3 regions of the Streptomyces sp. NPDC058637 genome follow, and region 1 is predicted to be linked to each of the others. Evidence: riboswitches for the same ligand, from Rfam matches in the RefSeq annotation. Region 1 holds a riboswitch; each other region holds the start of a gene.
What was found. A riboswitch is a leader RNA that binds a small molecule or an ion and turns the genes downstream of it on or off. The one in region 1 is predicted to bind thiamine pyrophosphate.

Region 1 (6,937 bases):
GCAGGAGCACGTGGTGATCGAAGAAATCCTCCTCGAGGCCGAGGAGAAGATGGAGAAGACCGTCGTGGTCGCCAAAGAGGACTTTGCCGCGATCCGTACCGGCCGTGCGCACCCGGCGATGTTCAACAAGATCGTCGCCGACTACTACGGCGCGCTGACCCCGATCAACCAGCTGGCCTCGTTCTCGGTTCCCGAGCCGCGGATGGCCGTGGTGACCCCGTTCGACAAGACCGCGCTGCGCAACATCGAGCAGGCGATCCGCGACTCCGACCTCGGCGTCAACCCGAGCAACGACGGCAACATCATCCGAGTGACGTTCCCGGAGCTCACCCAGGACCGCCGCAAGGAGTACATCAAGGTCGCCAGGACCAAGGCCGAGGACTCCAAGATCTCGATCCGGGCGATCCGCCGCAAGGCCAAGGAGACGCTCGACAAGCTCGTCAAGGACAAGGAGTCCGGCGAGGACGAGGTCCGTCGTGCGGAGAAGGAGCTCGACGACACCACCGCGAAGTACGTCGCACAGGTGGACGAGCTGCTCAAGCACAAGGAAGCCGAGCTGCTCGAGGTCTGATGAACGACTCCTCCTGGGGCGCCCCGCAGGGAGCCGGTTACTGGGGTGCGCCCGAGATGGGGGCCGCTTCGGCGGGTCCTGCATACGATGTGCACGGCGCCCAGCAGACTCGGCCCATGCCCATCGTGCCGGACGTTCCCGACGCAGGTAGAGACGCTGACGACCGCGACGACCGGAACGGGGACGCCGCCGCGCGTGTCGGCGGCCCCCTGTTCCGTGACGAGAAGCCGCAGGAGCCCATGTCCGCCCCGTTGCCGTCACCCCCGCCGCATAAGAAGCGCGCGGGGCGTGATCTGCGTGCTGCCATAGGGGTCGGCCTCGGGCTCGGCGCGGTCGTCGCCGGATCGCTCTTCATCGTCAAGGCCGTCTTCGTCGGTGTCGTCGTGCTCGCGGTGGTGGTGGGGCTCTGGGAGCTCACCTCCCGTCTCAAGGAGCGCAAGGGGATCAACGCCCCTCTCGTGCCGCTCGCCGTCGGTGGCGCCGCCATGGTGGTCGCCGGCTACGTGCGGGGCGCGGAGGGTGCGTGGGTCGCCATGGCGCTCACGGCGCTCGCGGTCCTCGTCTGGCGGATGACGGAGCCTCCGCAGGGTTACCTCAAGGACGTCACGGCCGGTGTCTTCGCCGTGTTCTACGTGCCGTTCCTGGCGACGTTCGTCAGCATGATGCTCACCGCGGACGACGGTCCGTGGCGGGTGCTGACCTTCCTGCTGCTCACGGTGGTCGCCGACACCGGCGCGTACGCCGTCGGCTGGCGCTTCGGCACGCACAAGCTGGCACCGCGGATCAGTCCCGGGAAGACCCGCGAGGGCCTGTTCGGCGCGATCGGCTTCGCGATGGTCGCCGGCGCGCTCTGCACGCAGTTCCTGATCGACGACGGCAGATGGTGGCAGGGGCTCCTGCTGGGTTTCGCCGTGGCGGCCAGCGCCACGCTCGGCGACCTGGGCGAGTCCATGATCAAGCGGGACCTCGGCATCAAGGACATGGGCACGCTCCTGCCGGGTCACGGCGGCATCATGGACCGGCTCGACTCGCTGCTGCCGACCGCGCCGGTCGTCTGGCTGCTGCTGGTGCTGTTCGTCGGATCCAGCTGATCAGGCTCCGTACACACGCCGCCTGACCTGCGGTTCTTTCGGTTGAGGGTCCGTTGTCCACAGGGCGGCGGGCCCTTACTCGTATGTCTGCGACACTGGAAGAACCATGCCTAAGCCCGGAGAACTCCAGTTTGTCGCGCCCCGCGGAGCCAAGCAGCCGCCGCGGCACCTCGCCGACCTCACCCCCGACGAGCGCAAGGAAGCAGTCGCCGCGACCGGCGAGAAGCCCTTCCGCGCCAAGCAGCTGTCGCAGCACTACTTCGCGCGGTACGCGCACGACCCGGCCGAGTGGAACAACATCCCGGCCGGGTCGCGGGAGAAGCTCGCCGAGGCGCTGTTCCCGGACCTGATGTCCGTGGTGCGCCACATCAGCTGCGACGACGACACCACCCGTAAGACGCTCTGGAAGCTGCACGACGGGACGCTCGTCGAGTCCGTCCTCATGCGCTATCCGGACCGGGTGACGATGTGCATCTCGTCGCAGGCAGGGTGCGGGATGAACTGCCCGTTCTGCGCGACCGGGCAGGCCGGCCTCGACCGCAATCTGTCCACCGCCGAGATCGTGCACCAGATCGTGGACGGGATGCGGGCGCTGCGCGACGGCGAGGTTCCGGGCGGACCCGCGCGGCTGTCCAACATCGTCTTCATGGGCATGGGCGAGCCCCTGGCCAACTACAAGCGGGTGGTCGGGGCGATCCGACGGCTGACGGACCCGGAGCCGGACGGCATCGGACTCTCGCAGCGCGGGATCACCGTCTCCACGGTGGGCCTGGTGCCGGCCATGCTGCGATTCGCCGACGAGGGCTTCAAGTGCCGCCTCGCCGTCTCGCTGCACGCCCCGGACGACGAGCTGCGTGACACCCTCGTCCCCGTGAACACCCGCTGGAACGTCCGGGAGGTCCTGGACGCGGCGTGGGAGTACGCGGACAAGTCCGGCCGGCGCATCTCCATCGAGTACGCGCTGATCCGGGACATCAACGACCAGGCGTGGCGGGGCGACCGGCTCGGACGGCTGCTCAAGGGCAAGCGGGTCCACGTCAACCTGATCCCGCTGAACCCCACGCCCGGCTCCAAGTGGACCGCTTCGCGGCCCGAGGACGAGAAGGCGTTCGTCGACGCGATCGCCGCCCACGGTGTGCCGGTCACGGTCCGGGACACCCGTGGCCAGGAGATCGACGGAGCCTGCGGACAGCTCGCCGCCTCCGAGCGCTGAGACCCGGTACGGCCCGGCGAGCCCGGGCCGTACCGGCCGGGCGAGCCCGGTCGGCCGGGCCTCCGGAGAGCGTCGCGCCGCGCCGGTACACAGGGCGCGTCGCACCGGTACGGCTGGTTCACCAGCCGGAATCGGCCGGTGTAGCCTGGTCCGAAAATCAACTTCATATTCCGACAGGGGAGCGCCACAGCGCTGAGAGTGCGGCACCGAGGACAGGTCGGCCGCAGACCCTCTGAACCTCGCCCGGGTCATTCCGGGTAGGAAGTTCGGACATTACTCAAGCTGTTGCGCCCTGCCCGCTCACGGGGCGGTCGGGGCCGCGTCTCTTCCTGGTCAACTCCAGGAGGAATCACATGAACACCACCACGAAGTACGCCGCGACGGCGCTCGCCGCCGCGCTGGGCGTCACCGTGCTCGCCGGCTGCGGCGGCACCGACGGCGACGCCTCAAGCTCCGCGGACTCCAAGACCGTCACCCTGGTCAGCCACGATTCCTTCAGCGCTTCGAAAGCCGTCCTGGAGGCGTTCACGAAGGAGACCGGTTACGAGGTCAAGGTGCTGAAGAGCGGTGACGCCGGCGCCGCGCTCAACCAGGAGATCCTGACCAAGGGCTCCCCGCGCGGCGACGTGTTCTTCGGCGTCGACAACACGCTGCTCTCCCGCGCGCTGGACAACGGCCTGTTCACGCCGTACGAGGCGAAGGGCCTCGACCGGGTCGCGGCGGACACCCAGCTCGACTCCGCCGAGCACCGCGTCACGCCCGTCGACACCGGTGACATCTGCGTCAACTACGACAAGAAGTACTTCGCGGACAAGAAGCTCGACCCGCCACAGTCCTTCGACGACCTGCTGAAGCCCGCCTACAAGAACCTCCTCGTCACCGAGAACGCCGCGACCTCCTCGCCCGGCCTCGGCTTCCTCCTGGGCACGGTCGCCACCTACGGCGAGACCGGCTACCAGGACTACTGGAAGAAGCTGAAGGACAACGGGGTCAAGGTCGTCGACGGCTGGGAGCAGGCGTACAACGAGGAGTTCTCCGGCTCCGCGGGGGGCAGGAAGACCAAGGCCGACCGGCCGCTCGTCGTCTCCTACGCCTCCAGCCCGCCCGTCGAGGTGCTGTACGCCGAGCCGCAGCCCACCGAGGCACCCACCGGAGTGGCTACCGGAACCTGCTTCCGCCAGATCGAGTTCGCGGGCCTGCTGGACGGTGCGAAGAACGAGGCCGGAGGCAAGGCGCTGCTGGACTTCCTGATCGGCAAGCGCTTCCAGGAGGACATGCCGCTGAACATGTTCGTGAACCCGGTCGCGAAGGACGCGAAGCTGCCGGAGCTCTTCACGAAGTTCGGTGAGACCGTCGACGAGCCGACGACGGTGGCCCCGGAGAAGATCGCCAAGAACCGTGAGCAGTGGGTCCAGTCATGGTCCTCGCTCGTCGTGAAGTAGTCGCGCGTCCCCCGCGCGGGGGGAACGCGGTGCGGTTCGGCCTGATGGCCGTGCCCGTCGCGTTCTTCGCGCTGTTCTTCGCCTACCCCGTCGTCGCGATCGTCGGCCGGGGGCTCAGGACGGACGGCGTCTGGCAGTTCGGCCGGATCGGCGAGGTGCTGAGCCGGCCGGACATCCTCGGTGTCCTCTGGTTCACGACCTGGCAGGCACTCGCCTCGACCGCGCTCACCCTGCTGATCGCGCTGCCGGGCGCCTACGTCTTCGCCCGGTTCGACTTCCCGGGCAAGAACCTGCTGCGCGCCGTCGTGACCGTGCCGTTCGTCCTGCCGACCGTCGTCGTCGGCACGGCCTTCCTGGCGGTGCTGGGGCGCGGCGGATTCCTCGACGAGCTGTGGGGCGTGCGGCTCGACACCACGGTCTGGGCGATCCTGCTCGCCCACGTGTTCTTCAACTACGCGGTCGTCGTACGGACCGTGGGCGGTCTGTGGTCGCAGCTCGACCCCCGCCAGGAGGAGGCCGCCCGGGTACTCGGCGCCGGACGTCTCGCCGCGTGGCGGCGGGTGACGCTGCCCGCGCTGGCTCCGGCCGTGGCCGCCGCGGCCCTGGTGGTCTTCCTCTTCACGTTCACCTCCTTCGGAGTCGTCCAGATCCTCGGCGGTCCCGCGTACTCCACGCTGGAGGTGGAGATCTACCGGCAGACCGCGCAACTGCTCGACCTGCCGACGGCCGCCGTGCTGACCCTGGTGCAGTTCGCCGCGGTCGGCGGGATCCTCGCCGTGCACGCCTGGACCGTGCGGCGCAGGGAGACGGCGCTGAAGCTGGTCGACCCGGCGCAGACCGCCCGCCCGCCGCGCGGATTCGGGCAGCGCGCGCTGCTCGGCGGGGTGCTGCTGACGATCCTGTTGCTGATCGTGGTGCCGCTCGGCGTGCTGGTGGAACGCTCCCTGGACACCTCCGGCGGCTACGGCTTCGGTTTCTACCGCGCCCTGCAGTCCGCCGACGCGAGCGGCTCCACCTTCCTGGTCCCGCCGCTCGAAGCCATCGGGAACTCGTTGCGGTACGCGCTGGTCGCGACCGTCATCGCCCTGGTGATCGGCGGCCTGGCCGCGGCTGCCCTGACCCGGCGGGCGGGACCGCTGGTGCGCGGCTTCGACGCGCTGCTGATGCTGCCGCTCGGGGTGTCCGCGGTCACCGTCGGCTTCGGCTTCCTGATCACGCTCGACGAACCGCCCTTCGACCTGCGTACGTCCTGGATCCTCGTACCGCTCGCCCAGGCGCTCGTGGGCGTCCCCTTCGTCGTACGCACCATGCTGCCCGTCCTGCGGGCGGTCGACGGCCGGCTGCGGGAGGCGGCGGCGGTGCTCGGCGCCTCACCGCTGCGGGCCTGGCGCGAGGTCGACCTGCCGCTGGTGCGCCGGGCACTGCTGGTGGCCGCCGGGTTCGCGTTCGCCGTGTCGCTCGGCGAGTTCGGGGCGACGGTGTTCATCGCACGCCCCGACAACCCGACCCTGCCGGTCGCGGTGGCGAGGCTGCTGGGGCGGTCCGGCGAGCTCAGCTACGGGCAGGCGATGGCCCTCAGCACGATCCTGATGCTCGTCTGCGCGGTGTCGCTGCTCCTGCTCGAACGTATCCGCACCGACCGATCCGGGGAGTTCTAGAGATGCTGGCACTGGATTCGGCCACGGTCCGTTTCGGGGAGCGGACCGCACTGGACGCCGTGGACCTGGATGTCGCCGACCACGAGATCGTCTGTGTCCTGGGGCCGAGCGGCAGCGGCAAGTCGACGCTGCTGCGGGTCGTCGCCGGGCTGCAACGGCTGGACGGCGGACGGGTGCTGCTGGACGGCGCGGACCAGGCCTCGGTGCCCGTGCACCGGCGCGGGCTCGGCCTGATGTTCCAGGACCACCAGCTGTTCCCGCACCGGGACGCCGGGGCGAACGTCGCCTTCGGGCTGCGGATGCACGGGGTCTCCCGCGCGGAGGGCGACCGCAGGGCCGACGAACTCCTCGACTTGGTCGGCCTGCCCGGCGCCGGTCGCCGGGCCGTCGCCGCCCTGTCAGGCGGCGAGCAGCAGCGCGTGGCCCTCGCCCGCGCGCTGGCGCCCCGTCCGAAACTGCTGATGCTGGACGAGCCGCTGGGGCAGCTGGACCGCAGCCTGCGCGAACGCCTCGTCGTCGAACTCCGCACCCTCTTCGGCCGGCTGGGCACGACGGTGCTCGCCGTCACCCACGACCAGGGCGAGGCCTTCGCCCTGGCCGACCGGGTGGTGGTCATGCGGGACGGCCGGATCGCCCAGGTGGGCACCCCGCTGGAGGTCTGGCAGCGGCCCGCGTCCGCGTTCGTCGCCCGTTTTCTCGGCTTCGACAACGTGGTGGAGGCGACGGTGACGGGCGCCTCCGCGGACACCGTCTGGGGCAGGGTGCCGGTGCCGGACGGTTCGCCCACCGGCCGGTGCGAGCTGCTCGTCCGGCCCGCCGGGGTACGGATCGGCGGGCCGGAGGCCGGGCTGCGCTGCACCGTGGGCCCGCGCACCTTCCGGGGCCACCACGTCGCCGTGACGCTGCACCCCGGCGACGGGCCGGCGCTGGAGGCGGAGTGCGGGCTGCGGGACACGCCGGAC
Region 2 (6,937 bases), on a different contig from region 1:
CGCTGTGGCGGCGATGGCTGTTTCCCTACCCCTGGACCAAGAGGAACGGTTGCTCGCTGCAGTCGAACAACTACGCTGCGAAGTGACCACTCTCTTGCGCTCGTTCGTGTTCTCTATCAGTATCTGAAAAATCACTCCTTGTGATCTGCTATCGCGTGCACCACGATGGCGTCAATAGGGCCATGGGGGATCATTCCTGGCCAGATTCATCTACTGCGGGGTTGAACGATGCGCGAGTCGGTTCAAGCAGAGGTCATGATGAGCTTCCTCGTCTCCGAGGAGCTCTCGTTCCGTATTCCGGTGGAGCTCCGGTACGAGGTGAGCGATCCGTACGCGATCCGGATGACCTTCCACCTGCCGGGTGACGCCCCCGTCACCTGGGCATTCGGCCGTGAGCTGCTGCTCGACGGTCTCAACAGCCCGAGCGGTGACGGCGATGTGCACATCGGTCCGACCGAGCCCGAAGGGCTTTCGGACGTGCACATCCGCCTCCAGGTCGGCACGGACCGTGCGCTCTTCCGCGCAGGCACGGCCCCCCTTGTGGCATTTCTCGACCGGACGGACAAGCTGGTGCCATTGGGACAGGAGCACACGCTGGGTGACTTCGACGGCAACCTCGAAGAGGCCCTCGGCCGCATCCTCGCCAAGGAGCAGAACGCCGGCTGACGAATGGGGATCCATGGCCGAGGACATGGGATCCCCGGCCGGGCGAGCCCTTGATCCGGGCGGTGGACCACTGCGAACGGCGATCCGGGGCGTGTCCGGCGTCCGCTCTCATGCCTTACGGCGTCGGCCCCTCCCGGTCCGCACGGGTGCAGGAGCTTCGGCTTCCGCGCCGAGCCCCGTGCGGTCCGCGGAGACCACCAGGGCCGCGAGCGCCGTCGTCACCGGCACCGAGGCGACCAGCCCGATCGATCCGACCAGGGTCCGGACGATCTCCATCGCGACCAGCTCGCTGTTGGCCACTGCCCCGACACTGCTCTGGGCGATCGAGAAGAGCAGCAGCAGGGGCAGCGCCGCGCCCGCGTAGGCGAGGACGAGCGTGTTGACGACCGAGGCGATGTGGTCGCGGCCGATTCTGATGCCCGCCCGGTAGAGGCCGCGTACGCCCATCGCCGGGTCCGCCTGGTGCAGCTCCCAGACCGCCGACGTCTGGGTGACGGTCACGTCGTCGAGCACACCGAGTGAGCCGATGATGATGCCTGCCAGCAGCAGGCCGCTCATGTCGATCTCCGGATACAGGCCGTGGATCAGACCGGTGTTGTCGTCGGTGTTGCCGCTGAGGCTCGCCCAGCCGATGAAGAGTGAACCCAGCAACCCGATCAGCAGCAGGGAGATGAGCGTCCCGATGACGGCGACGGACGTCCGGGCCGTCAGCCCGTGGCAGGTGTAGAGCGCGATCAGCATGATGGCGCTGGCCCCGATCACCGCGACCACCAGCGGGTTCGAGCCCTGCAGGATCGCCGGCAGGATGAACAGGGTCAGCACGGCGAACGACACCGCCAGCGCGATCAGCGCCATCAGCCCGCGCATCCTGCCCACCGCGATCACCGCCAGGGCGAAGATGCCCGCCAGCAGGGCCATCGGGAACGAGCGGTCCACATCCGTCACCGAGTACTGCAGGTCGCGGGGCGCGTCAGGTGCGTACGCCACGACCACGCCCTGCCCCTCCCGCAGTTGCCTGGGGGCGTCGGGCTGGATGACCTCGACGAACGTACGGCCCTTCTCGTCACCGGTCGTCACCTCGACCGTGGCCTTCTTGCACTCCCCCGACTGCTCGTTGACGGCCTCACGCCCCGAGGGCGTCGAGGTGTCTCCGGTCGGTGGCACCTGCGCGGCGTTCACGGCCGCGCAGTCGACGTCGACGACCTTCACCACCTTGCCGTCCTGGGTCTGCCGGTCGAAGCCGACGCCGGTGCGCTCGTGGTCGGGGGCGCCGCCGGGCCAGAACGCCACGAGGCCGACGAGAACCGCGGTGGCGAACGGGATCAGCACGGCTGCGATGACCTTGCGAAGGTGCTTGGACACGGGTGCGGCAGGGCCGTGGCTGTGTGAGTGGCCGTGCGCATGACTCTCGGTGCTGCCGGATGCGGGGCCGTGGGGTTCGGGGGCGCTTCGGGGGGACGTCACCCGCCGATCATCCCAAGAACGGGGGAGGCCCTCTGGCCAGCACGCCAGAAGGGACGCTAGCGTGGGGGCACCTTTGCACACGCGGGAGCTCGGAGCACCGGGCTGAGAGGGCGCTGACCTCCGTACATCCGTACGGGACACGCTGCGCCGACCGACGAACCTGTTACCGGGTAATGCCGGCGTAGGGAGTAGGTCTCATGACCACAGCGGACGCACGCACGCCTGCCTCGCAGCAGAATGCGCAGAACGACCGGAATGCGGCGGACGGCGAGGCCGGGAAGTCCATCGGCTGGCACAAGGGATACGTCCAGGGCTCGCGCCCGGACCTCCGGGTGCCGGTCCGTCAGGTGCACCTCACCAACGGCGAGGACGTGACGCTGTACGACACGTCGGGGCCGTACACCGATCCCACCACCGAGACCGATGTCCGGCGCGGTCTCGCCCCACTCAGGGAGAACTGGATCATCGGGCGCGGGGACACCGAGGAGTACGCCGGCCGGCCCGCGCGCCCTGAGGACGACGGGCTCAAGCACACCTCGCCGCGAGGCGGCCTGCGCAACCTCGACGCGGTCTTCCCCGGCCGTCCCCGGCAGCCCCGCCGCAGCCGCGACGGGCAGCCGGTCACCCAGCTCGCGTACGCCCGTCGGGGTGAGATCACCCCGGAGATGGAGTACGTGGCGATCCGGGAGAACGTCGAACCGGAGGTCGTGCGTGAGGAGATCGCGGCGGGCAGGGCGGTCCTGCCGGCCAATGTGAACCACCCGGAGATCGAGCCGATGATCATCGGTAAGCGGTTCCTTGTGAAGGTCAACGCGAACATCGGCAACTCCGCGGTCACCTCCTCCATCGAGGAGGAGGTGGACAAGATGACGTGGGCCACCAAGTGGGGCGCCGACACGGTCATGGACCTGTCCACCGGCCGCAACATCCACACCACGCGTGAGTGGGTCCTGCGCAACTCCCCCGTGCCCATCGGCACCGTCCCCCTCTACCAGGCCCTCGAGAAGGTCGACGGCCGGGCGGAGGAGCTGACCTGGGAGATCTACAAGGACACCGTCATCGAGCAGGCCGAGCAGGGCGTCGACTACATGACGGTGCACGCCGGTGTCCGTCTCCCGTACGTCCCGCTGACCGCCCGTCGCAAGACCGGCATCGTCTCCCGCGGCGGCTCGATCATGGCGGCGTGGTGCCTCGCGCATCACAAGGAATCGTTCCTCTACGAGCACTTCGAGGAGCTGTGCGAGATTCTCGCGGCCTACGACGTGACGTACTCGCTCGGGGACGGGCTGCGCCCCGGTTCCATCGCCGACGCCAACGACGAGGCGCAGTTCGCCGAACTGCGGACGCTCGGCGAGCTCAACACCGTGGCCAAGCGGTTCGGTGTCCAGACGATGATCGAGGGCCCCGGGCACGTCCCGATGCACAAGATCAAGGAGAACATCGACCTCCAGCAGGAGATCTGCGAGGAGGCGCCGTTCTACACGCTCGGCCCGCTGACCACCGATGTCGCGCCCGCGTACGACCACATCACCTCGGGCATCGGGGCGGCCATGATCGCCTGGTGGGGCACGGCGATGCTCTGCTACGTCACGCCCAAGGAGCACCTGGGGCTGCCCAACCGGGACGACGTGAAGACGGGTGTCATCACCTACAAGATCGCCGCGCACGCGGCGGACCTGGCCAAGGGGCATCCCGGGGCGCAGGAGTGGGACGACGCCTTGTCGGACGCACGGTTCGAGTTCCGTTGGGAGGACCAGTTCAACCTGGCGCTCGACCCGGACACGGCACGGGAGTTCCATGACGAGACGCTGCCGGCCGAGCCGGCGAAGACCGCGCACTTCTGCTCGATGTGCGGCCCCAAGTTCTGCTCGATGAAGATCTCCCACGACATCCGGCGGGAGCACGGGGGCGAACAGGCCGACATCGAGGCCGGGATGGCGGAGAAGTCCAAGGAGTTCGCGGCGGCCGGAAACAGGGTCTACCTGCCGATCGCGGACTGAGTCCGGCGCGCTTGCCGGGCGTCCGGCGGGCGGGGTGCGCGCGGGTGTGTTCGACGGCGCTGTCCTGGGCAACATGCCCCCGGGGGCAGCGCCGTTGGGCTGTTCATCAGGTTGTACGCATACATCCTGGATCGCATGAACAATGGCCTATTTAAGGCGTTAAGACCTCTCCTGCCTTGGTTTCAGGCGGTGTTCGGAGACGGTAAGGACACGGAAGCGTGGCAGGTAGATGTACGTTTCGCCGGGTGTCTTCCTGCGCTTGACCGGTTCCTTATCTGTGCCTTACCTTCCGCTGTGCTTGGCCGAAAGAATGTGCGTCCCGAACACGGGGCGCCAGGGGAGGGAATCACAGTGAACTGGTACCTGGGCGTACTCAAGAACTACGCGGGCTTCAGCGGGCGTGCGCGCCGCAAGGAGTACTGGATGTTCGTGCTCTTCAACGCGATCGTGGCCGTGGTCCTGGCCGGGCTCGGCGTCGCCATCGAGAGCCAGATCCCGTACGGCATCTACATCCTCGCCACCCTGGTCCCCTCGCTCGCCGTCATCGTGCGCCGCCTGCACGACACGGGCCGCTCCGGCTGGTGGTTCCTGATCGCCTTCGTGCCGCTCGTCGGCGGCATCGTCCTTCTCGTCTTCACGTGCATCGAGGGTGCGCGTGAGGCGAACGAGTACGGCGCCAACCCCAAGCTGGCTCCGCAGGGAGTCTGACGGGACGCTCCGACGGGGTCGGAGCACAGCACGCCGACGGCAGAGGCCGGGCGCAGCCGCGAGCTGCCCCGGCCTCTGCCGTTCGCGGTGGTACGGGCCGCAGGCCCGGCGCACGGTACCGGAAGGCGGACAGGCCGGCCGTGACTGTTCCGGACCCGGCTCCGGATCGGGCATCGGCTCCGCATCGGGCATCGGCCCCAGATCGGGCATCGGACCCGGCTCGGGCACCGGCTCGACCCGACCGGCCGGATCACTCCGGCTGGTGCTCGGGGCCCCCGAAGTCCGGACCGGTGAAGTCGGGGCTGGTGAAGGTGGGACGCGTGCCCGCCGAGGGGCCGTCCCGCGGCCCGGAGAAGTCCGGGCTGCTGTAGCCGATCTTCGGGATGCGGTTCGGTGAACGGTGCGGGGTCCGTGCGGCGGGCCCCGCGGTCGGGTCGGCCAGGGCGTCCCGGAGGAAGGGCAGGATGCCGCGCTCCAGCAGGGCGTGGCGCCAGGCCTCCCTGGCCCGTGCCACGTCCTCGGGCAGTCCGTCCTCCTCGTCCGGTGCCGGCAGGGCCGTGGCACCGTTGCGCAGCGCGGTGACGAGGAGTCCTGTCGCGGCGACCAGAGTGGCCGCCGCGGCGGCGGCCGCGAAGAACCAACCGGCGGCGATCATGGTGCCGGCGAAGGCCAGGGAAGGGCTGAAGGCCTTCAGGAGGTAGCCGATCAGCAGGAATATCAGGGCCGCGGTCCCCGCGAGGACGGGAGCCAGCGCGGTGATCACCGCGAGGGTGCCCGCGCCCGTCCGGTCGTTCTCGTCCGTGCCGGGCCGGAGGACGGACTCCGGGTCCGTCGGGTCGGACGGTCTGCGCAGTTCGCCGCGGACCTTCACGTAGTACGTGTACTCGGTGGCGGCGGCCGAGGTGATCAGGGCCGTGGCGTTCAGTGCCATGGTCCGCAGCTGTTCCGTGTTGAGCTGGTCCCCGACTCCGTCGAGATCCGGGCGCTCGTGGGCGTGACGCAGCGCGTCGGCGAGGATCCGCTCGTATTCGGGGCGGTCCTCGGCCAGCAGGTGCGGAGCGCTTTTCATCTGCATCCCCCGATGCTCCGTAGGGCCTGATCGACCGCGTGGGCCGGGCGATCGGGCGGAAACGGAGGAGAGCCTGCTTACTGATACGCCGATGGTAGAGCGCCTACCGCACGGGGTGACAGGGGGTTGCCGGAAATAGGCCCAGCAGACGGCGTTGTCAGGTCGCCATGCCTCTTCCCCGGCGTTCGTCAGTCACGCAGGGGGAGTTCGACGACCAACAGCTTTCCGGCCATGGTCACTCCGCCGTCCATCGCGATGGCCAGCCCGTCCGCGTACACGTGCGGACCGTCCACGGCGGGGCGTGCGCTGTCCTCGCCCTCCTCCGATCCGACCTCGCCGAGAAGATACGGAATGGGGCTGTGACCATGGACGACGCGTCGGCCACCGTACGTCGACATGAGTTCGCGCACGGCCTCGGCACCGCCCTCGTCACGGAAGGCGAACCGCTTGGTGAGCTTGCGGAAGAGGTCCCAGCACTCGTCGGCGTCGTTCCGCGTGAGAATGGCGTGCACCGTGTCGTTGACGTCCTCGATGGTGGACCCGTAGTCGAGGTACGCCGTGGTGTCGGAGTGCATCAGCAGATGCCCGTCCTCCTCCACGACCGCGTCCAGCCGGGCCATCCACTGGAGGTGGACGTCCTGGAGCCGCTCCATGTCGGCTTTCTGGCCGCCGTTGAGCAGCCAGGCGGCCTGGAAGGTGGCGGTTCCCGCGCCGGAGTTCACCGGGGTGTCGCCGAACCTCTTCGCGCCGATGAGCAGCAGCTCGTGGTTGCCCATCAGGGCCTTGCAGTACCCGCCGGCCGCGGCCGCCTCCGCGGAGAGCCGCATGACGAGGTCGATGACACCGATGCCGTCCGGACCGCGGTCGGTGAAGTCGCCGAGGAACCACAGCCTGGTGTTGCCGGCGGCCCAGCGGCCCTCGGCGTCCACGAGACCCTGCTCACCGAGCGCCGCAAGGAGCTCGTCCAGATAGCCGTGCACGTCTCCGACGACGTACAGCGGCCCGCGCTCCCCGCCGGCGACCGGTCGCG
Region 3 (6,937 bases), on a different contig from region 1:
ACCTTGTCGCCGTCGATGAAGGCGGCAGGCACCTGGAGCGCGCGGTTCCCACCACGTCGTACGGCGATCAGCTGGCCGTCCTTGACCAGCTGGCGTACACGCGTCACCTCGACATCGAGCATTTCCGCGATGTCGGGAAGGTGGAGCCATGCGGGGACGAGAGCATCGATCTTTGCGTCAATCTCGGTCACAGGGACAAGCGTGCCATCCCGGACCGACAGCCGGTAGCCGGGCCGACCGTACGGGGGCGCGCCGCGTCCCGGAGCGTCGCCGGTCCCGGTGGCGCGAGCAGGTTCCTAGAGTGTCGCCGACTTCAGCGGCACGGAGGGGTCCGCGGCGCGTTCCGGATCGATACGTGCCCCGGCCTCGACGAGTCTGCGCCCCTGGGCGAGGTCGCGCGGTCTGCCGACGGCCAGCACCGCGACCAGGACGCCCTCCCGCAGCCAGCAGACCGTCCAGGACGCCTCGGCGGGGTCGCCCCGCCAGAGCAGTGTGTCGGTACCCCGGTGGTGTCCGGCGTACTGCACGAAGCGGCCGAACTGCTCCGACCAGAAGTAGGGCACCGGGTCGTACGCCCGCGGCCGGCCGTCGGCCACGGCGGCGGCGACCGTCCGGGGACCCTGGAGGGCGTTGTCCCAGTGGTGGACGAGCAGCCGCTCGCCGTAGCGGGCGGAGGGGAAGGAGGCGCAGTCGCCCACGGCGTACACGTCGGGCAGCGAGGTGCGCAGGGAGCCGTCGGCGGTGACCGAGCCGTCCGGGCCCAGCGCGATGCCGGAGCCCGCCAGCCAGCCGGTGGCCGGCCGGGCACCGATGCCCACGACCACCGCACCGGCGGGGAGCACGCGGCCGTCCGTCAGGTGGACCGCGCCCGGTTCGACGCGGGCGACCCGGGCGCCGGTGAGGAGCTCGGCTCCGCTCCCGGCGTACCAGGTGGCCATCGGGGCGGCGACCTCGGCGGGCAGGGTGCCCGCGAGGGGGCGCCCGGCGGCTTCGACGACGGTGACCGCGCAGCCGGCCGCGCGGGCCGCGGTGGTGAACTCGGCACCGATCCAGCCGGCTCCGACGACCACGATGTCGTGCTGCCTCTCCAGGACGGGCCGCAGTCGTTCGGCGTCGTCCAGGGTGCGCAGCAGATGGACGCCGGGGACGCCCTCCGAGCCGGGCAGGGCGACGGGTTCGGCCCCCGTGGCGAGGACCAGGACGTCGTACGGGACGGGCCCGTCCGGGGTGTCCAGCTCGTGCGCGCCGGCGCGCAGGCCGGTCACGCCGAGGCCCAGGCGCAGGGTGATGTCCAGCGCCTCGAAGTCGACGTCGAAGGCGGAGCCCTCCGCGTTGCCGAGCAGGACCGCCTTGGACAGCGGCGGCCGGTCGTACGGCTGGTGCGGCTCGGCGCCGATCAGGGTGACGGGGCCCGTGAAGCCCTGTTCCCGCAGGGCCACGGCCGTCTGTACGCCGGCCATTCCCGCGCCGACGATCACCACACGGCGTGGCCGCTCCCGCACTGTCAGGTCCCGCGTCTGCTCGCTCACCCGCCCACCCTAATCATCTGACAGACCGTCAGGCGGGGAGCTCCTCCACCACGCTCGTCCCGCTGCCCTGCTGGGACTCCCACTCCCACCGCTCGTCCAGCCGCACCCGTCCGTCGGGGAGCTCCGTGACGACCGAGGCGCAGTGCCCGGCGGAGGTCGTCCCGTCCCGCTTCAGCTGGACGTAACGGAAGTCCAGCGTGTCCGCGTCCCGGGTGCCGACGAGGTGGCCGCGGACGACGTCACCGCCCGCGTACTCGGCCCAGATCCGCCCCTCCCGCTCGTGGTACGTGAACCGGGTGCGGGTGCCGACCTGGCCGGGGGCCTGGTCGGCGACGGGTGCGAGGACGAGTCCGTCGAGTGAGCGGGCCACGGTGGATGCTCCCTTACTGGCCATGGGCGGCGGGGTCTAGGCTGGCCACCGTAAGGCACTCGCGGGAGCCCGGACGCACCGGGCTGAGAGGGAGGCTGACCGGCCTCCGACCGTACGAACCTGATCCGGGTCATGCCGGCGAAGGGAGGGGATGGACGCCCATGCGCATCCGCGGGAACACCTCCGACGTCCTGGTCGTCGGGGGCGGGATCATCGGTCTGGTCACCGCCTGGCGGTCGGCCCAGCACGGCCTGTCCACGACGGTGGTCGATCCCGAGCCCGGCGGCGGGGCCGCCGGGGTCGCGGCCGGGATGCTGGCCGCCGTCACCGAACTGCACTACGGCGAGCAGATGCTGCTCGGTCTCAACGTCGCCTCCGCCGCGCGCTATCCGGCGTTCGTGGCGGAGCTGGAGGAGGCGGCCGGCCGGGGGACCGGCTTCCGCGCCTGCGGCACGCTGGCGGTCGCGCTGGACTCCGACGACCGCGCCCATCTGCGGGAGCTGCACGCGCTGCAACAGCGTTCGGGGCTGGAGTCGGAGTGGCTCAGCGGCCGTGAGTGCCGCCGCCTGGAACCGATGCTCGCCCCGGGGGTACGCGGCGGGCTGCGGGTCGACGGCGACCACCAGGTGGATCCCCGGCGGCTGGCCTCGGCCCTGGTCACCGCGTGCGAGCGGGCCGGGGTGGTCTTCCACCGGGCCTGGGCACGGCGGCTCTCCGTCACGGGCGGCCGGGCGACGGGCCTCGTCCTGACCGACGGCACGGAGGCCGCCGCCGGTCAGGTCGTCCTGGCCGGCGGCAGCCTGAGCGGCCGGCTCGAAGGACTGCCCGAGGAGGTCGTACCACCGGTCCGCCCGGTGAAGGGGCAGGTGCTGCGGCTGACCGTGCCGCCCGCGTACGCCCCCTTCCTCAGCCGGACCGTGCGGGCCGTGGTGCGCGGCAGCCACGTCTATCTCGTGCCCCGCGCCGACGGCGAGCTGGTCGTGGGTGCCACCAGTGAGGAGATGGGCTGGGACACCACGGTCACCGCGGGCGGGGTCTACGAACTCCTGCGTGACGCCCACGAGCTGGTGCCGGGCATCACCGAACTGCCGTTGACGGAGACCCGGGCCGGACTGCGCCCCGCGTCGCCGGACAACGCCCCGCTGCTGGGCCCGACCGCGCTGCCCGGCCTGCACCTCGCCACCGGACACCACCGCAACGGGGTGCTGCTGACACCCGTCACCGGCGATGCGATGGCCCAGGTGCTGACCACCGGCGAACTGCCCGAGGTGGCCCGCCCCTTCACGCCCGACCGCTTCGGCCCGTCCCGCGAAGCCCTCTCCCCCGCGCCCCAGGAGCAGCCCGCATGACAGAGCCCGTGCCCACCGCCGCGCCCGCCACGGCGTCCGAGCCGCTGTCCGTTCCCGTGTCCGTGCCGGATCGCGATTCGGCGTCCGTGCCGGTGTCCGGTCCGGCGTCCGTTTCCGTCAACGGGGAGCGCCGCGACGTGCCCGCCGGGACCCGGCTGGACGCCCTGGTCGCGACTTTGACCGCAGCGCACTCGGGGGTCGCGGCGGCGGTCAACGAGGCCGTGGTCCCGCGCGGCCGGTGGTCCGCCACCGTGCTCGCCGAGGGCGACCGTGTCGAGGTCCTCACCGCTGTCCAGGGAGGCTGACCGTGTCCGACGACCTCTTCACCCTCGGCTCCACCGTCTTCTCCTCCCGGCTGATCATGGGAACGGGCGGGGCGCCGAGCCTCGACGTGCTGGAGCGTTCCCTGATCGCGTCGGGTACCGAACTGACCACCGTGGCGATGCGCCGGCTCGACCCGACCGTGCGGGGCTCGGTGCTCTCCGTCCTGGAACGGCTCTCCGTCCGTGTCCTGCCGAACACCGCGGGCTGCTTCACCGCGGGCGAGGCCGTGCTGACCGCCCGGCTGGCCCGGGATGCGCTGGGCACCGACTGGATCAAGCTGGAGGTCGTGGCGGACGAGCGGACCCTGCTGCCCGATCCGATCGAGCTGCTGGACGCCGCCGAGGTCCTGGTGGACGACGGGTTCACCGTCCTGCCGTACACCAACGACGACCCGGTCCTGGCCCGGAAGCTCCAGGACGTGGGGTGCGCGGCGGTCATGCCGCTCGGCTCCCCCATCGGTTCCGGGCTGGGCATCCGCAACCCGCACAACTTCCAGCTGATCGTCGAGCAGGCCGCGGTTCCGGTGATCCTGGACGCCGGTGCCGGGACGGCCTCGGACGCGGCGCTGGCGATGGAGCTGGGCTGCGACGCCGTGATGCTCGCCTCGGCGGTGACCCGGGCCCAGGAGCCGGAGCTGATGGCCGCGGCGATGCGGCACGCGGTGGAAGGCGGGCGCCTGGCGTACCGGGCGGGCCGGATCCCGCGGCGCCACTTCGCCGAGGCGTCCTCGCCGGCCGGGGGCCGGGCGGTGCTGGATCCGGAGCGCCCGGCCTTCTGACCTGCGTGTCCGGGTGACCGCGCCGCGTCACGACTCACGCGTGTCCCTGTCACGGCTCGGCTCCAGTACGGCCCCGGGGCACCCGGGGCCGTCCGCCGTGTCCGTGGCGGCTCGTAGACTCGCCCCGTGGACACGACCCTCCAGGACCCCCTCGTCGGGCAGCTGCTCGACGGCCGCTACCGCATCGATGCGCGCATCGCCGTCGGCGGAATGGCCACGGTCTACCGGGCCCTGGACACCCGGCTGGACCGGGTGCTCGCCCTCAAGGTGATGCACCCCGCGCTGGCGACGGACGCGGTGTTCGTCGAGCGCTTCATCCGTGAGGCCAAGTCCGTGGCCCGGCTCGCGCACCCCAACGTGGTGGCGGTCTTCGACCAGGGCGCCCAGGGGGCGTACGTCTACCTGGCGATGGAGTACGTCGCGGGGTGCACGCTGCGCGACGTGCTGCGCGAGCGCGGGGCCCTGCAGCCCCGGGCCGCGCTGGACATCCTGGAGCCGGTCCTGGCCGCGCTCGGCGCCGCGCACCGGGCGGGTTTCGTGCACCGCGACATGAAGCCGGAGAACGTCCTGATAGGGGACGACGGCCGGGTGAAGGTCGCCGACTTCGGCCTGGTCCGGGCGGTGGGCACGGTCACGGACACCACCGGTTCGCTGCTGGGGACGGTGTCCTACCTCGCCCCCGAACAGATCGAGCACGGCACGGCCGACACCCGCTCCGACGTGTACGCCTGCGGTGTCGTCCTGTACGAGATGCTGACGGGCGGCAAGCCGCACACCGGTGGCACCGCCGCCCAGGTCATCTACCAGCACCTCAACGAGGACGTGCCGGCCCCGTCCGGTGCCGTTCCCGGCCTGCCGGCCGCACTGGACGCCCTGGTGGCGGTCGCCACGGCCCGCGGCCCCGAGGGCCGGCCCGAGGACGCGGTGGCCCTGCTGGCCAGGTCGCGCGAGGTGCGGGCGGCCCTCACCGAGGAGCAGCTGGACGCGGTGCCCCCGCAGGCCCGCGCGGAGACGCACGACGCCGCCGAGGACCGTACGAGCGTGATCCCGCGGGTGATCCCTGCCGGTCAGGGCACCGCGCACCACACGAGCCGGCTGGAGATGCCGCCCCTGCCGCCGGAGTCGCGGCGCGGCGGGCCCGGACGCTTCGCGGCGGTGCCCCGGCGCGGGTTGTTCGCCGCGCTCGTCGGCCTCCTGCTGGTGCTCGGGGTCGGCGCGGGTGTCTGGTACATCAACGCGGGACAGTTCACCCACGTCCCGTCCCTGCTGGGCCAGACCCAGAACGCGGCGGAGGGGCGCCTCTCGGACGCCGGACTCGACCTCAAGGGCGTCGAGCGCGCCTACAGCGACACGGTGAAGCGCGGCACGGTGATCAGCAGCGACCCCGGATCGGGCGAGCGGATCCGGGGCAACGACGCGGTGAAGCTGGTGGTGTCGCGCGGTCCTGAGATCGTGAAGGTGCCCGACGTCGAGGGTCTTTCCGTCCCCGACGCCCGGCGTGCGCTGAAGGAGGCGGGCCTGGAGCAGGGCATGGTGACCCGGGAGTTCGACGAGGAGGTCGTACGGGGGGACGTGATCCGTACGGATCCCGCCGTCGACACGGAGCGGCACGCCGGATCCGCGGTCGCGCTGGTCGTCAGCAAGGGCAGCCCGGTCGACGTCCCCGACGTCACGGGGCTCAACGCCGAGGACGCCACCGCCGCGCTGGACGAGGCGGGTCTCAAGGCGAAGGTGCTGCCCGGCCGGGTCGATTCGCCCGAGGTCGCGGGCGATGTCGCCGAGCAGTCGCCCGGCAGCGACCAGGAGGCGGCCGAGGGCGACACCGTCGAGCTCACGCTCTCCAGGGGGCCGAGGATGCTCGCCGTCCCCGACGTGACCGGGCAGGACGTCGACGCGGCCCGCGGCACACTGGAGGAGGCGGGCTTCGAGGTCGAAGTGGACCGGCCGTTCCTCTCCTTCGGCGACACGATCGCGAGCCAGTCGGTCAAGGGCGGTCAGAAGGCCGCCGAGGGCTCCACGATCACGATCAGAACCAAGGGTCTCTAGAACACATGCGCAATCCTGTGGGCGGACACGTCCCGGTGGCCGGCGGACTCGCCAAGGTCGGCCTCGACTACGCGCGGGAGCTCGCGGCGGAGGCCGTGCAGGTCTTCGTCGCCAATCCGCGCGGCTGGGCGACCCCGCCCGGCAATCCGGCGCAGGACGACCTGTTCCGCGCACAGTGCGCGGCGTCGGGGATCCAGGCGTACGTCCACGCGCCGTACCTGATCAATTTCGGCTCGCACACCGAGGCGACCGTGGAGAGGTCCGTCGACTCGCTGCGGCACTCGCTGCGCCGGGCCAGGGCGATCGGCGCCCTGGGGGTGGTGGTGCACACCGGGTCGGCGACCGGCGGCCGGCCGAGGGCCGAGGCCCTCGCGCAGGTGCGTACCCACATGAGGCCGCTGCTGGACGAGCTGACCCATGACGACGACCCCTTCCTGCTGCTGGAGTCGACCGCCGGACAGGGCTTCTCGCTCTGTTCACGGACCTGGGACTTCGGCCCGTACTTCGAGGCCCTGGACTCCCATCCCAAGCTGGGTGTCTG

Region 2: it holds a riboswitch for thiamine pyrophosphate, as region 1 does, so the genes downstream of both, thiC (phosphomethylpyrimidine synthase ThiC) here and ACFWVP_RS26725 (thiamine ABC transporter substrate binding subunit) in region 1, are expected to answer to the same signal.
Region 3: it holds a riboswitch for thiamine pyrophosphate, as region 1 does, so the genes downstream of both, thiO (glycine oxidase ThiO) here and ACFWVP_RS26725 (thiamine ABC transporter substrate binding subunit) in region 1, are expected to answer to the same signal.

The regions. Positions count from the first base shown of each region.
Region 1 covers NZ_JBHXRD010000031.1:12,123-19,059, reverse strand. Annotated here, with positions in the region: gene frr (ribosome recycling factor) at 14-571, shown strand; gene ACFWVP_RS26735 (phosphatidate cytidylyltransferase) at 571-1,662, shown strand; gene rlmN (23S rRNA (adenine(2503)-C(2))-methyltransferase RlmN) at 1,769-2,875, shown strand; TPP riboswitch at 3,041-3,157, shown strand; gene ACFWVP_RS26725 (thiamine ABC transporter substrate binding subunit) at 3,229-4,317, shown strand; gene ACFWVP_RS26720 (ABC transporter permease) at 4,362-5,975, shown strand; gene ACFWVP_RS26715 (ABC transporter ATP-binding protein) at 5,978-6,937, shown strand, end outside.
Region 2 covers NZ_JBHXRD010000010.1:209,693-216,629, reverse strand. Annotated here, with positions in the region: gene ACFWVP_RS13155 (IclR family transcriptional regulator) at 1-127, shown strand, start outside; gene ACFWVP_RS13150 (SsgA family sporulation/cell division regulator) at 229-666, shown strand; gene ACFWVP_RS13145 (YibE/F family protein) at 775-2,130, opposite strand; TPP riboswitch at 2,202-2,335, shown strand; gene thiC (phosphomethylpyrimidine synthase ThiC) at 2,328-4,130, shown strand; gene ACFWVP_RS13135 (DUF805 domain-containing protein) at 4,482-4,838, shown strand; gene ACFWVP_RS13130 (hypothetical protein) at 5,089-5,913, opposite strand; gene ACFWVP_RS13125 (metallophosphoesterase) at 6,096-6,937, opposite strand, start outside.
Region 3 covers NZ_JBHXRD010000044.1:44,240-51,176, reverse strand. Annotated here, with positions in the region: gene ACFWVP_RS31645 (Rv2175c family DNA-binding protein) at 1-191, opposite strand, end outside; gene ACFWVP_RS31640 (NAD(P)/FAD-dependent oxidoreductase) at 297-1,529, opposite strand; gene ACFWVP_RS31635 (hypothetical protein) at 1,558-1,899, opposite strand; TPP riboswitch at 1,951-2,063, shown strand; gene thiO (glycine oxidase ThiO) at 2,061-3,248, shown strand; gene thiS (sulfur carrier protein ThiS) at 3,341-3,553, shown strand; gene ACFWVP_RS31620 (thiazole synthase) at 3,556-4,350, shown strand; gene pknB (Stk1 family PASTA domain-containing Ser/Thr kinase) at 4,477-6,396, shown strand; gene ACFWVP_RS31610 (deoxyribonuclease IV) at 6,402-6,937, shown strand, end outside.